One region of the Williamsia sp. DF01-3 genome, then DNA from elsewhere that is predicted to be linked to it. Evidence: predicted binding sites of a transcription regulator. Region 1 holds the regulator's gene; each other region holds the start of a gene.
The links. The regulator LexA, encoded in region 1, represses DNA repair genes until DNA is damaged. The targets are predictions, from matches to a motif close to CGAACANNTGTTCG.

Region 1 (3,713 bases):
GTCCGGGTGCCGTATGAGCGTGGCGACCTCGTGTCGCGGATCCATGCCGAGGGTGACGTATTGACCGAACGTCACGAGCCGGACGGGACTGCGATCACCGCCACGGTGCCCGCCGCGCTGTCGCGCCAGCTGGCATCTCTGGCCATCCCGGAGGCGGCCGAATAGCGCTCCGAACTGCAGCTTTGGGCCAGATGTAGAATCCGGTTACAGTTGGATATCCAACCAATGCCACCTGTAATGGAGACCTGACGATGGAACGCACCCTTTTCGAGCCCGAGCACCTTCTCTTCCGCGATTCGTACCGGAGCTTCCTCGAACAGCACGTGGCACCGAACCACGAACGCTGGGAAGAGCAGAACCTGGTGGACCGGGATGTCTGGGTCGAAGCAGGCAAGAACGGATTCCTCGCGGTGGAGGCTCCCGAGGAGTTCGGCGGCGGGGGAGTCGACGACTTCCGTTACAACACCATCATCGACGAAGAGACCGTCCGCGGCGGCTACAGCGGTATCGGCTTCGCGCTGCACAACGACGTGGTGGCTCCGTACCTGCTCGACCTCTGCAACGACGAGCAGAAGGCACGTTGGCTGCCCGGCTTCGTCTCCGGTGAGCTGATCACCGCGATCGCGATGACCGAGCCCGGCACCGGTTCCGATCTGCAGGGCATCAAGACCAACGCCAAGAAAGACGGCGACAACTGGGTGCTGAACGGCTCCAAGACGTTCATCACCAACGGCATCAACGCCGACCTCGTCATCGTGGTGGCCCGCACCGACCCTGAGGCCGGTGCGAAGGGGTTCAGCCTGCTGGTGGTCGAGCGCGGTATGGAGGGATTCGAACGCGGCCGCAATCTCGACAAGGTCGGGATGAAGGCGCAGGACACCGCCGAGCTGAGCTTCGACAACGTCAAGGTGCCCGCCGAGAACTTGCTGGGCGAGGAGGGCATGGGCTTCATCTACCTGATGCAGAACCTTCCGCGGGAGCGCCTGTCGATCGCTGTTGTGGCGGCCGGCGCCATGGAGTCGGTTCTCGAGACGACAATCCAGTACACGAAGGACCGCAAGGCATTTGGCCGCCCGATCGGTAGCTTCCAGAACTCGCGGTTCCTGCTCGCCGAACTGGCGACGTCCACCGCTACCACCCGTGTGTTCGTCGATCGGTGTATCGAACTGCTCAACGAGAAGAAGCTCACCGTTCCGGACGCGGCGATGGCGAAGTACTACGCCACCGAGAACCAGGTCCACCTCATCGATCGTTGCCTGCAGCTGCACGGCGGCTACGGCTACATGCGTGAGTACTCGGTGGCCAAGGCCTTCCTCGATTCACGAGTTCAGACCATCTACGGCGGCACCACCGAGATCATGAAGGAAGTCATCGGCCGAAGCCTCGGCGTCTGAGTACGAGTTTCAGAACTACGCGAAGTGGGGTGCACCGGAAGGTGCACCCCACTCGTGTCTGCGTAGTCTCCGCGTCTGCCCGGTTACCGAGGATGTTGCCGGACGCCTCAGAGGCGCCGCATCACCGTGACAACTTTCCCCAACACCACGGCGTTGTCGCCGGGGATGGGGTCGAACACTGGGTTGTGCGGCATCAGCCACACCGCATCCTTGGTGCGTTTGAACGTCTTGACGGTCGCCTCCCCGTCGATCATGGCCGCAACGATGTCGCCGTTGTCTGCGACATTCTGCTGCCTGACGACCACCCAGTCGCCGTCACAGATGGCGGCATCGATCATCGACTCGCCGACCACTCGCAGGAGGAACAAAGATCCTTCCCCGACAAGCTCTTTCGGTAGCGGGAACACGTCTTCGACGGCTTCCTCGGCCAGGATCGGCCCGCCGGCCGCGATGCGGCCGAGGACCGGAACGAACGTCGGTGTCGGCAGGGATTCGTCGGGGACCTGGACCTGGCCGGCAGCCGTGGCCGGATTGAGGTCGGTGTCCTGGATGTTGACCGCCCGGGGACGGTTGTTCTCGCGCTGGAGGAATCCTTTGCGCTCGAGGGTTCGGAGCTGATGAGCGACCGACGACGTGGAGGTGAGGCCGACAGCATCACCGATCTCGCGGATGGACGGGGGATAGCCGCGTTCGCGGACCGACGCCCGGATCACCTCCAGCACGGCTTTCTGGCGCGGGGTCAGCGACCCCTCGGCCAGCGGTTCGGAAGTGACCACCGTCGCGGCCGCCGCGTCCGGCGGCGTCCGGGTGTCTGTCGTATCGGCCATCAGGTCCTCCAGTTCGTATGGTGTCCGGCCAAGGTGTCGTAGCTGTCGAGAGAGGTAAACGCACACGTTGTTCGTTGGATTATGGGGATCACGCTAATGCAATCTGTCACAACTCTCAAACATTTGTTCGATTGGGCGTGGCGTGTGTCGGACCACCGTGATACAACTCGAACAATCGTTCAATCGAACGAGTGATCGAACTGTTGACCCGAGGATCGAACAATGACTGCAGCCACCACCATCAGCCGCCCGGCCGCTGAGCGGCCCCGTCGCCGCCTCGCCCGAGTCGGTGGGCCCGTCGCCTCCGATCAGTACACCCGCACGGCGCGAGCGCGTGTCGACAGTACTCGTCGGCCGGCCGACCGCAGGCTCGCCGCCGACCGCCGTGTTGTGGTTGGCTGCGCCGAGCCGGGCAGTTCCGCACCGACGGTCGCCGTCGAGCGCGATGTGTATTTCCGCCGACGTGCCTGGGCCGGGGCCGCCGTGGTCGGAATCGGCCTGATGATGCTCGTGTTGTTCCTCATGTTCTTCGGCCGGGTGGTCGAGAGCGGTGCCGCTCCGGCGAACACCGGGACCGCTGTCGTCCATGTGCAGTCGGGAGAATCGTTGGGCGACATCGCCTCTCGAATCGCACCCGAGATGCCGACCGAAGCGGTGGTGGAGAAGATCATGGACCTCAACGCGATGAGCAATTCAGCGTTGTCGCCGGGGCAATCCCTGGTGACGCCGATCTACGCGCGGTAGCCGCAGTGTTGGGGCAAGCAATCGGCCGGGCGGTATCCTCTACAACAGAGTGTCCGGTCATTCCGACGGGGCCGCTGACGTCCGAGGAACCCTGCATGCACTGCCCGTTTTGCAAGAACGAGGACACGCGGGTCGTCGACTCACGGGTGGCCGACGAGGGCCAGGCGATTCGTCGTCGGCGGGCCTGCTCGCAATGCGGACGGCGGTTCACCACGGTGGAGAGCGCAGTCCTTGCGGTCGTCAAACGCAACGGTGTCACCGAACCTTTCAGTCGCGAGAAGGTGATGAGGGGCGTGAGGCGCGCCTGCCAGGGCCGCGCGGTAGACGATGACCGTCTGCACCTGCTCGCGCAGCAGGTCGAAGAGGCTGTCCGCGCCTCAGGATCGGCCGAAGTTCCCAGCAACGAAGTGGGCCTGGCGATCCTGGGCCCGTTACGGGATCTCGACGAGGTCGCTTACCTTCGTTTTGCGTCGGTGTATCGCTCGTTCGACTCAGTCGAAGACTTCCAAAAAGAGATCGACGATCTGCGAGCCGCCAGACCCTGACGGGTTTCGTCCGGCATGTCGTGCCGCCGGATCAGCGCAGTTCCCGGATGGCTTTGATCGCCCGTTTCTCCGACACGGGATACGCAGTACGCAGGTGCTGTGCGAACAATCCGACTCTCAGTTCTTCGACGATCCATCCAGCTTGCTCGTTGACTGCGTCCCGCCGACCGGGCGGAACGTGTCGCAGGTGATCAGTCCACGCC
Region 2 (3,713 bases), 800 kb from region 1:
CTTCGAGGGCGGCGTTGCAAGCGTCCAGTACAAGCGTCAGGGCATCGAGGTGCAGCAGTGTGGCGGATACGCCCAGGCTCGCGCCTTCACCACCGTGCAGACCGAGGGCAACTACGTCATCAAGTCGACCCTCTATGGCGCCCCGTTCAGCCTGAACTGATCGTCGGCAGATAAACCAACTAGCCTGAAATCTTATCTGCCGCAAGCAGATTCATATTCCTGAAGGGGAATCATGCGCAACAAACTCTCGCGTCGTCTCGCCGCGGTGGCCGGCATCGCCGGTGTCTCGGCCATCGCACTGTCCTCCATGGGTGCCGGCGGCGCAGCTGCCGGTGCTCTGCCCGGTGGCGTCGCCACCCAGAAGCTGATCGACGGCTCCAACGTCACCGTCACGCTGAAGGACGAGTTCGTCAACATCCAGCCGTCGACCGTGGCGGTTCCGACCAGCCGCAACGTGTGGCTGTCGGGCAAGGTGCTCGTCACCGTCGACGGTGAAGCCGAAGGCGCCACCGTCGAAGCCGGTTACGTTGTCGGCTGCCAGCTGACCTTCGGTGCCGGCGGTAAAGCCGGTATCGGGACCTCGCTGGATCTTTCGGCTCCCGGCACCCCGTTCACCACTCCCGAGGCCGGCCTGAGCGGCGGTCTGACGCTCGGACCCGGTGAGGCCACCTACGTGCCGATCCTGTCGTCCGACGACGCCACCGACTTCAGCTTCGAGGGCAACGCCGGCGGCATCGCTTACAGCCAGGAAACCGTCAAGATCGACGGCTGCGCCGGATACGCCGAAGGACAGGCGTACGTCAAGGTCACCGTCGACACCCCGTCGGTCACCGGCATCGTCACCCTGTGGGGCTCCAAGTTCAGCCTCGGCTGATAGGCAGATCCCTGCTGCTTGACAACTGAACAACCCGGAAGCCGGACCACCGCAGGGTGTTCCGGCTTTCGGTGTTTCACCAGGACGATGAAATTGCTGGTGCTGGCCGGGAAGGCGCCGCGACCGTGAGCATTCGAACATGCGTTCGACAATCTGCTGATATTGGATTACAATTGGTCATAGGGAATCGTCCTGACAACTGAGGCACTCCGCATCTGTTGTCAGCGTTCGCTTTTCGGTTGACTGGGGGGTCATCATGTCCGACGGTGCTGTCATCGATTCGCCTGTGGTGGGCGCGGTGTCAGATCTGGAGTCGGCGATCGATCAGCTCGCCGAACTGAATCTGACGACGCTTTCCGACGAGGATTGTGTACGTCTGGTCGACCGATTGGAGGTCGCATCGCGGCGGTTGCAGTCCGCAGGGTTGCCGGTGTTGCGGGAAGTGGTTGTGCGACGCGCGTATTCGAAACTCGGGTGTTCCTCGCCGGCTGCGATGTTGACCTCGCTGGCGCGGCTGCGCCCGGGGGCTGCCCGAGCTCGGGTGGAAGCAATGGACGCGTTGACGCCGTCGGTGACTCCCAGCGGTGAAGTGGTAGATGCTCGATTCCCGAACACCGCAGAAGCGTTGCGCGAGGGTGTGATCGGACTTGATCACGCTGGAGTGGTGGCGAGGGTGATGGCAAAGATTCCGCACAAGGTCGATGCGGAGAAGCGGACAAATACAGAGGTGGCGCTGGCTGATCTGTGCCGCAAGCACACTCCCGGACAAGTCGAGGCGATCGGTGAGCGCATCCTCGAGTACTTGGATCCCGACGGGACGTTGGCCGATGACACCGACAGGGCCCGGAAACGTGGATTCACCGTGGGGAAGCCGGCCACGGATCTCATGTCGACGGTAGCGGGACATCTGGACCCGGTGACCCGGGCGTTGCTGGATGTGATGCTCGCGGTGTGGGCCGCTCCGGGGATGAACAATCCTGATGATCCGCTGTCGCCCTCAGGTGCAGCCGATGATCCGACGTTGGACAGAGACCTGCTGCAGGCTGCGGCAGACAACGACACCCGCAGTGCGGCGCAGCGTAATCACGATGCGGTGAAATCGATGCTGATGTACCTGCTCGAATCGGGGCAGCTGGGCAAGACGCATCACGGTTTGCCAGTGCAGGTCGTCATCAACATGACCAAAGACCAGCTCGACCAGTACATGCGCGAGCAGGTGTCGCCAGAAGGCGTTGGCGGAGAGAGCTTTTCGAGATCTGAGTTTGGACCCGGTCGAGCGCTGGCGTTGGCAGCAGAATCAGACCGCGAACCGGAGCCAGACTACACGCCGGAGCCAGACCGCAAGCCGGAGCCGGCCCGCGAGGCAGAGCGCACGCCAGAGCCGGCATCAACGCTGGAGCCAGACCCCGAAGCAGAGCAAGACCGTGAAGCGGAGGACGTTCACCCGTACCTGGAGACGCAGTGGGAGGATCTGAGCTGGTTGCCTTCGTTCCCTGGTGGGCCGTCACGGCCGTACGGCACGGGCCTGGTCTATACGGCGACCGGTGCGGTGTTGCCGATCGCTGATGCGCTGAGGCTTGCAGTGCGTTCCGACAAGACGCTGGCAATTTTCGAGAACCACTCGAATGAGCCGTTGTTCCTGGGTCGAGCACGCCGATTGGCCAGTGAGGCGCAACGTCTGGCGATGTTTGCCGCGCACCGAGGGTGTTCGCATCCGGGCTGTTCGAATCCGGCGTTGTGGGCCGAGGCGCACCATGTCCGCGAATGGGCGCAGGGCGGGTTCACCGACATCACTCACCTGGCTCCGGCATGCCCGCAGCACCACCAACTCGTCGGACCGGGGGAGCATCGGTGGCAGACGGTGATGATCACCGACGGCCCCGACGCAGGGCGGTGTGCCTGGATCCCGCCGGCACTGTTGGATCCGGAGCGACAACCCCGGGTCAACCGTGCCCACCACCCGGACGAAGCCATCATCGAGGCCCGTCAGGGCATGCTCGCCCGCCGCAAAGCCGAACTCGAGCAACGCAACCGAGAACTCGGCCCTCAACCACCAGATTCACGACCCACCAGACCGTCGGAGAACAACCCTCCGCCAGAAGTCCAGCTCCCTCCAGGTGCCCCTCAGGCCGCGGATGTCCTCGTGGAACAAGGGCAGTGAAAACAGGAACAACGAAACAGCAGGCACGGCGTGCTGTGGTCCGAGATCGCTGGACCCTTCGACAAAGTATCGCCCCGGCCTGAGCCGGGGCGATACGTCGATCTCGAACATTACGGGCTGCTGTGCCTGCCGCCGCCGTTGTGGTCATCGCGACGTCCCGGTGGCGGCCCGTAGTTAGGCGGGGGACCGGTGAGCGGGTCGTAACCGGGTGGCGGGCCGGTCAACGGATCGGGGCGGTAACCCTGACCCTGGTCTGGCCCCTCATGCTGCGGCGGGTTCGGGCGTGGTGGCGGAGCCGGGTTGTACCCGGGCGGCGGACCCGGCGGCTGCTGATAGCCGGGAGGCGGTCCACCCAGCGGCGGCTGGCTCCGCGGCGGCACACCGCCCTGGGGCGGCTGTCCCTGCGGCGGCTGGCCGATCGGTCCTGAGCCGCCGGTAGGCGGACCCTGCGTCGGATAGGCGTTGGCGCCACCGATCCGGTCCGACTGCTGCGAAGAGAACTGCTGCGTACCGGCAGAAGACGCGCCGGCGCCGGCGGCGGCGGGACCCGAGTAAAGAGGACCGGACTGCGGGCCGTCGTCGCCCCGCCGGTCGATGAGAGCCTGATCCTTCTCGCTCGTCGCGCCGGCGATCTTGGCCTTCTCCTCCGCGGGATCCTTGCCTTGGAGAATGTCGCGG
Region 3 (3,713 bases), 2.6 Mb from region 1:
CAACGGCTCTGGCCGTCACAGACACCACATTCCGAGATGCCCATCAGTCCTTACTGGCAACGCGCGTACGAACCCGTGATCTCGTCGCCGTTGCGCCCTACGTCGCCCGGATGACCCCGCAGCTGCTGTCGGTGGAGGCATGGGGAGGCGCGACATATGATGTGGCGCTGCGCTTTCTGCACGAGGACCCGTGGGAGCGATTGTCCGCGCTACGTGAGGCGATGCCGAACATCTGCATACAGATGCTGCTGCGAGGCCGGAACACGGTGGGATACACGCCGTACCCCGACGAGGTGACCCATGCGTTCGTTCGCGAGGCGGCAGACACGGGTGTCGACATCTTCAGGATCTTCGATGCGCTCAACAACGTCGATCAGATGCGTCCGGCCATCGATGCGGTTCGCGACACGGGCACAGCTGTTGCCGAAGTGGCGATGTCGTACACCGGCGATCTGACCGATCCAGACGAGGACCTGTACACGCTCGACTACTATTTGCGGCTCGCCGAACAACTGGTGGAGGCCGGCGCACACATTCTCGCGATCAAGGACATGGCCGGTCTGCTGCGTCCCCCGGCCGCCGCAACCCTTGTCGCAGCACTGCGTTCACGTTTTGATCTACCGGTTCATCTCCACACCCATGACACCCCGGGCGGCCAGTTGGCCACGTACCTCGCGGCCTGGGACGCCGGTGTCGACGCCGTCGACGGCGCCAGCGCCGCGTTGGCCGGCACCACCAGTCAGCCGGCGCTGTCGGCGATCGTGGCCGCGACCGAGCACACAACACGTGACACCGGGCTCGATCTCAGCGCCGTGTGCGACCTCGAACCCTACTGGGCCGCAATCCGTTCGAACTATGCGCCATTCGAGTCAGGACTCCCCGCTCCCACCGGCCGCGTGTACACCCACGAGATCCCGGGCGGGCAGCTGTCCAACCTGCGCCAGCAGGCCTCGGCGCTCGGCCTGGCCGATCGGTTCGAGGACATCGAGTCGGCCTATGCCGGCGCCGACCGGATTCTGGGCCGATTGGTCAAGGTGACCCCGTCGTCGAAGGTCGTCGGCGACCTCGCGTTGGCGCTTGTCGGCGCCGATGCGACAGCGGACGACTTCGCAGCCGAACCGTCCTCTTATGACATCCCGTCGTCGGTCATCGACTTCCTCCGCGGCGACCTCGGCGACCCCGCCGGTGGCTGGCCAGAACCGCTGCGGTCCCGGGCGCTGGCCGGTCGGGCCGAGCCAAGAGCGGTCACACCCCTCACGGAACAACAGCTTGCGGGACTGTCGGGGCCGAGCGAAGTCAAGCGGGAGACGTTGAACCGGCTGCTGTTCCCCGGTCCGACAACGGAATTCGAAACCCACCGCGACAACTTCGGAGACACCGCGCAGTTGTCGACCAATCAATACTTCTACGGCCTGCGGCAAGGTGAGGAGCACCGGGTGCAACTCGAACCCGGCGTGGAGTTGCTGATCGGTCTGGAAGCCATCTCCGAACCCGATGCCCAGGGCATGCGAAACGTGCTGTGCATCCTCAACGGTCAGCTCCGTCCGGTACAGGTACGTGACCGCAGCGTCGAGACGACCACTCGCGAAGCCGAAAAGGCCGATCGCACCGATCCGGGACAGGTGCCGGCGCCGTTTACCGGTGTGGTCACGTTGTCGGTCAAAGAGGGCGACGCCATCGAGCAGGGTGAATTGGTGGGAAGCATCGAGGCGATGAAGATGGAGGCCGCGATCACCGCGCCCCGCTCCGGCACCGTCAGCCGAGTGCCCATCAGTGGTGCAGCACAGGTCGATGGTGGCGACCTGCTTCTGGTGATCGGGTGACGAAGGACCGTAAGAACGTATGTGCGGGAGCACAACTCGCGGCGGAGGGAGTGCCGGCCGCGTAGCGGTGGTAGTCGACGTGGCCACTTTTACTCGAACAGACGTTCGACAATCTGGGGTTTGACCGGTAGACTTTGAGAAAGTAGTTCATCGGGGCTGGGGGGCTTCATGAGTGGTTCGGTGACGGTTGATCCACCGTCGGTTCCGTTGTTGGTGGGGTTGTATCGCGATCTTGATGCGGTGCTGCAGCGGATTGCTGGGGCGTCGTCGGCTGATGTTGATGATGTGCAGGTTGCTGAGTTGGTGCGGGTGAACGAGAGAGTTGTTCGGGCACTGTCGTTTCAGGGCCTTCGGCGGTTGCAGGAGGTGAATGATCGGGGTTTGTTTCGTAAGGCTGGTCATTCGACGTTGCATCGGTTTGTGATGAGTGAGCTGCGGGTCTCTCGTGGTGATGCCTCCTCGCGGTTGAAAGCACTTGATGCGGCCGGTGTGTTGTTGTCGATGCAGGGCGAAGTGCTGCCGCCGAAATGTCCGGCCGCTGCGGAAGCGTTGGCCGAGGGCGCGATTGGGTTGGCGCACATGGATGTCATGCTCAAAGTCCGCGACAAGATTCCGCACAAGTCAGCGCCGGAGGTGTATGACGTGGTCGATGCGTGGCTGACCGACAACGCGCGCACGTTGACTCCGACTGAGCTCGAGGTGTGTGGGCGGGAAGTGTTGGCGCGGGTGGATCCGGACGGGTCGCTCACTGATGACGCTGACCGCAGACGTAACCGGGGCTTGTCTGATGGCGGCCAGGGCTTGGACATGATGGCCAAAATTACCGGCAACCTGGACCCGGCAACATTGGCGTTGTTTCGAACCGTGATGGATGTGTGGGCAGCACCAGGGATGAACAACCCTGATGACCCGAACTCACCCACCGGCGCCGCAGACGACCCGAGCATGGACCCAGCAATCCTCGAGGCTGCCGCGGGGCGTGACACCCGTTCGCGTGCGCAGCGTCAGCATGATGCGGTCAAGGCGATCTTGAAGACGATTCTGGAGTACAGGTTGTTGGGTACTTCGCATCGTGGCCTGCCGGTGCAGGTGATTGTCACGATGACCAAGCAGCAGCTTGATGAGGCTGCGGGGATCGCCCACACCGCCTCCGGGGTAGATGTACCCGTGAAGGATGCGTTGGAGTTGGCGGCGCGGGCGGAGTGGTCGTTGGCGGTGTTCGCCAACCACTCCGCGGACGTTCTCTACTTCGCTCGGGCCAAACGCACTGCCCAGCAAGGCCAGCGGATGGCGTTGTTCGCCAAAGACCGGGGCTGTACGAGTCCGGGTTGTCGTAACCCGATCTCCTGGACCGAAATCCATCACACCACCGCCTGGGCCGATGGCGGCTTTACTGACATCGACGAACTGGCCCCAGCGTGCATCCCGCACCACGCGATGATCGGACCCGGCGACGATCAATGGCAAACAGTCATGGTCACCGATGGTCCCGACGCCGGACGCGTGGCGTGGATCCCACCGAAATACATCGACCCCGATCAACAACCCAGGATCAACCGCGCCCACCACGTCGATGTCACCGTCGAAGCCACCTGGCAACGCGTGATCAACGAACGACAGGCCGCACTCGATGAACGCGAGGAACGGATGAAATCACGACAACTCGACGCTCCTTCACCGGCGGTGGGCGATCACGCAGACCACGATGATTCGTCCGAACACCTCGAGTAGGTGCCATCACCCGACGAGTACGCATAGCCAGAAGGCCTTGCCGAACTCAGGCGCTGCCCGGCAAGGCGGGTTGCTCTAGATGAGAGCTGAAGCAACGGCCTCCAGGTGAACGGTGGGGTCGCCGAACAGCAACTCACTGGTCTTGGCCCGGCGGAAGTA
Region 4 (3,713 bases), 1.2 Mb from region 1:
CTCGACGCCAAGGTGGAGAGCGAGTTGCTCGAACTCGACGCCGAGGATGCCCAGGAGCTGCTCGACTCCATCGGCCAGGACGAGCCCGGCCTGCATTCACTGGCCCGCGCGGGATTTCACACCCTCGGGCTGCAGACCTACCTCACCGCGGGACCAAAAGAGTCGCGCGCGTGGACAATTCACAAGGGCGACACCGCGCCCAAGGCTGCAGGTGTCATCCACACCGACTTCGAGAAGGGCTTCATCAAAGCCGAGATCGTGTCATTCGACGACCTCGACGCCGCCGGCTCGATGGCTGCGGCGAAAGCTGCAGGCAAGGTCCGGATGGAAGGCAAGGACTACGTGATGGCCGACGGGGATGTCGTGGAGTTCCGCTTCAACGTGTGATCGAATCGCCGAGAAGAAGAGTCCTGACCTACTCTGTTTCGGCCCGCGCCGTTGCAAGAGCGTGGTTATCCTCAATGTGGCAGCGGATGCTGCCGACTGCACTTCCAGGCGCGGGTCGCCTGAAACATTGCGGAGAGGCCCGACTCGCTCGGGACATGTCCGGATGAGGTGCGGCGCGTGATTGCGCCGACTTCAACTGCCGATGCAAGGCATTGGCTGACGAGAGGACATGACATGGCATCGAAGGACGAGAAGAACCTTGCCCAGGTGGTCGACAAGATCGCGAAGATGGACGAACCGGGGCGGTCACTCATGCAGCGAGTGCACGAGGTCATCGTGGCTGCCGCGCCCACGCTGAAGCCGCGGATCTGGTACGGCATGCCCGCCTATGCGCTCTCCGCGAGCACGCCTGCACTGGTGACGTTGCGTAACGACGAACGCGTCAACCTTGCTCTCACCGAGAAGGTCGCGCTCGTCCCCGCAGGCGCGTCCGACGGAACATTGATGCCCGCAGCATGGTACTTCGAGACCCTCGACCAGCCCACGGAGAAGCGCATCGCCGAGATCGTCCAATCAGTGGTTTCCTGAGCGGGGTGTACTGGCGCGCTTGGGCCCGGCTCTGACCGCTCGACACGGCGTCGTTTGGGCTGGGCTCAGTCGCGTGCTCCGTTCATCGGCTCCACGGCGAGTTGAAACGCGTCGTGGACGCGGAGGTGTCGGCTGCACAGGTTGTTCTGTGACGGAACGTGGTGGAGTTTCGCTTGGACGTGTAGTCAACTGCGTTCGGCTCAAACACTTGTCAGACTTCGAACCTATGATCGAGTTGTGAGTTGGCCGGGGGCCACCACGATGGGCGCTGAGGCGTCGGAGTTGTTGTCGCGGGTGCAGTCTGGGGTTCGTGAGGTCAATCGGGCGTGGGCGCGGCGGCTCGATGACGGCCTGGAGTACTACCGGTATGTCTCGAGCAATGACGACGAGAACGGCACTCGGGCGGCGGCGTGTGAGATTGCGGTGGCGTGGCGATACACCACCGGGCAGGCCGATCATTTGTTGCGGTGTCGGCGGTTGCTGGATCACCTGCCGGCTTTGGCCGAGGCGCTTGATGCCGGTGAGGTGAGCATCGGCAAGCTCAAGGCGCTGCATCACCGGGCATCGCGGGGGTACCGGGACGCGGTGATGGACCTAGACGGTGTGCTCGCGGACGACGCGATGCTGTTGGGTGACAACTCATTTGCCGAAGAACTGGATCGTCATCTGATGTTGTTCGAGCCGGAGGCCGCGGACGATAACGAGGTAGCCGATCCGGCTCGGCGGGTGGTGGTGCGTCGGCGTGCGGGTGGGATGGCGAGTGTGATCACCGCATGCACTGCGGAAGAAGCGGTCCGGGTCAAAGCGCAGCTCGATGAAATGGCGCCGGACGATCGGGCCGGACAAGTGGACGCGGTGCTCGATGCGATCGCAACCAGCCATGGCCAGACTGAAGCTGCTGTCGCCGAGACGTCGAATCCCGCAGAATCAGCCGTCAGTTCAGAAGCAGACACGCGCGACCTGGCCGATGCAGAGCGGAAGCCGGCGCGGTCGGCTCCTCGCGCATGGACGGAGTTGGTGGTCGACCTGCCGACAGTCCTGGGGTTGTCATCAAATCCGGGATATCTGCTCGGGTATGGGCCGCTCGATTGTGAGCAGTCGCGGTCGTTGGCAGGTCGGTCCAGGTGGCGGGGCTTGGTGACGGTCGGGGAAAAGGCAGTCTCGGGACTCCTCGATTTGTTCACCACTGCCGCAGGCGCGGCGATCACCCGTGACGACATCACGGCGGTGTTGATGAGCTCGGTCGACGGCGGAAGTCGAATCGTGCTGGGGGAGAAGAACCTGGGCCTGCCGCCGCCCTGAAAGCGCCACCCGATCAGGATGGCCACGGTGGTTGGAGTACGCCGCCGCCGGGCGCGTTGAGATATCGACCCGGGGCAAGGCTGGCTCGAATAGTGCGTGCGCTCGATGGGCATTGCCGGTATCCGGGCTGTTTCGTCCCCGCGGACAAATGCGAGCTCGACCACATCGTGCCGTTCAACCATGCCAACCCCAAGGCCGGTGGGTGGTCGATCGAAGCGAACTTCGAGTGCCTGTGCAAAGAGCACCACGACCTCAAAACCCGGGGCATCATCCGAGTGGTCCTGAATGGCGACCGGAAGATCTGGATCAACACACGCGGGCCGGACAGCAGGTCGCTACGGAACCTGCGTTACGCCAGGCCACGAAGTGGCTCTAGTCGAAGTCGACCTACTTGCTTCGGTACCCTACGGGGGTATAGTCGATTTTGGCCGACACGAGGAGGGTGAGATGAAGCGTACGCAGCGCGCTGACTCCGCCTTCGTCGGCTCAACCGCCACTGTCGCGGTATCGGCGTTTGCAGCGCTACTGGCAGTTCTCCTCATGCACTCGGTGCCCATGGTGCATGCACCGGCGCATGGCGTCGCAGGCGCGCATGCCGCAGTCACCACCCACCAGGAGCATGCGGGCCACACAACCATGGCTCCGCCGGCGATGGCAGCCGACAGTACCCACTGGACGACGCACGCAGCCATGGCCCTCTGTATGGCGTTGATAACCGTCGCGTCGGTGTTGCTGATCGTGCGGCGGCTACTCGGACGTCAAGGCGCCAACGCCGGACCGCGAATTCACGTTCCCGGCGACGGCAGGTACGCCTCTCGCGCCCCACCCTGGGCCGCGCCCTCCCTCGAAAAGTTGTCGATCTTGAGGATCTGATGGGCCCCGCCCGTTTCCCGCGGGTGAGTCCTCGTCATGGTGTGTGTTTCGCACGCCGATCCCTTTCAACATTCGAAGGAACAATCATGTACAAAACACGTTCTCGCCGAACCGGTTTCGCGCTTGTCGGCATCGCTGCGTCGGCCACCCTGCTTTTTGCGGGGTGCAGTTCTGACAACGGTGACCACGACATGGGCTCGATGTCCCACCAATCGTCTGCCACATCTGCCGCTCCGACGGCCTCGAATTCGGAACAGGCCGCCGCATTCAACAATGCCGATGTGATGTTTGCGCAGATGATGTACCCCCACCATGCGCAAGCCGTCGAGATGGCCCAACTGGTCGAGGGTCGGACCACCACTCCCGATGTCGTCCAACTCGCTGATGCCATCGAGTCGGCTCAGGGTCCGGAGATGGAACAGCTCGCGCAGTGGTTGAAGCAGTGGGGTCAGCCTGATCCCAGCTCCGAAGGTGGAGGGCAGGGCGACATGCATCACGGTGACGACACCATGAGCGGAATGATGTCGGAGCAAGAGATGAATGATCTGGCGGCCAAGAATGGC

Region 2: MVA47_RS11790 (DUF222 domain-containing protein) is a predicted target of LexA. The motif match lies at 1,009-1,022, and genes of this name have one in related genera.
Region 3: MVA47_RS02825 (HNH endonuclease signature motif containing protein) is a predicted target of LexA. The motif match lies at 1,918-1,931, and genes of this name have one in related genera.
Region 4: MVA47_RS21215 (DUF222 domain-containing protein) is a predicted target of LexA. The motif match lies at 1,195-1,208, and genes of this name have one in related genera.

The regions. Positions count from the first base shown of each region.
Region 1 covers NZ_JALKFS010000005.1:2,855,856-2,859,568, forward strand. The annotation lists gene hflX (GTPase HflX) at 1-165, shown strand, start outside; gene MVA47_RS15590 (acyl-CoA dehydrogenase family protein) at 252-1,394, shown strand; gene lexA (transcriptional repressor LexA) at 1,502-2,221, opposite strand; gene MVA47_RS15600 (LysM peptidoglycan-binding domain-containing protein) at 2,444-2,965, shown strand; gene nrdR (transcriptional regulator NrdR) at 3,061-3,510, shown strand; partial or broken gene hrpA (ATP-dependent RNA helicase HrpA) at 3,542-3,713, opposite strand, start outside.
Region 2 covers NZ_JALKFS010000005.1:2,055,471-2,059,183, forward strand. The annotation lists partial or broken gene MVA47_RS11780 (MspA family porin) at 1-160, shown strand, start outside; gene MVA47_RS11785 (MspA family porin) at 233-874, shown strand; gene MVA47_RS11790 (DUF222 domain-containing protein) at 1,131-3,035, shown strand; gene mscL (large-conductance mechanosensitive channel protein MscL) at 3,146-3,713, opposite strand, start outside.
Region 3 covers NZ_JALKFS010000005.1:211,431-215,143, reverse strand. The annotation lists gene MVA47_RS02830 (pyruvate carboxylase) at 1-1,823, shown strand, start outside; gene MVA47_RS02825 (HNH endonuclease signature motif containing protein) at 1,992-3,554, shown strand; gene MVA47_RS02820 (acyl-CoA dehydrogenase family protein) at 3,630-3,713, opposite strand, start outside.
Region 4 covers NZ_JALKFS010000005.1:4,051,718-4,055,430, reverse strand. The annotation lists gene ychF (redox-regulated ATPase YchF) at 1-387, shown strand, start outside; gene MVA47_RS21220 (DUF1801 domain-containing protein) at 622-975, shown strand; gene MVA47_RS21215 (DUF222 domain-containing protein) at 1,213-2,277, shown strand; gene MVA47_RS21210 (DUF6153 family protein) at 2,725-3,150, shown strand; gene MVA47_RS21205 (DUF305 domain-containing protein) at 3,237-3,713, shown strand, end outside.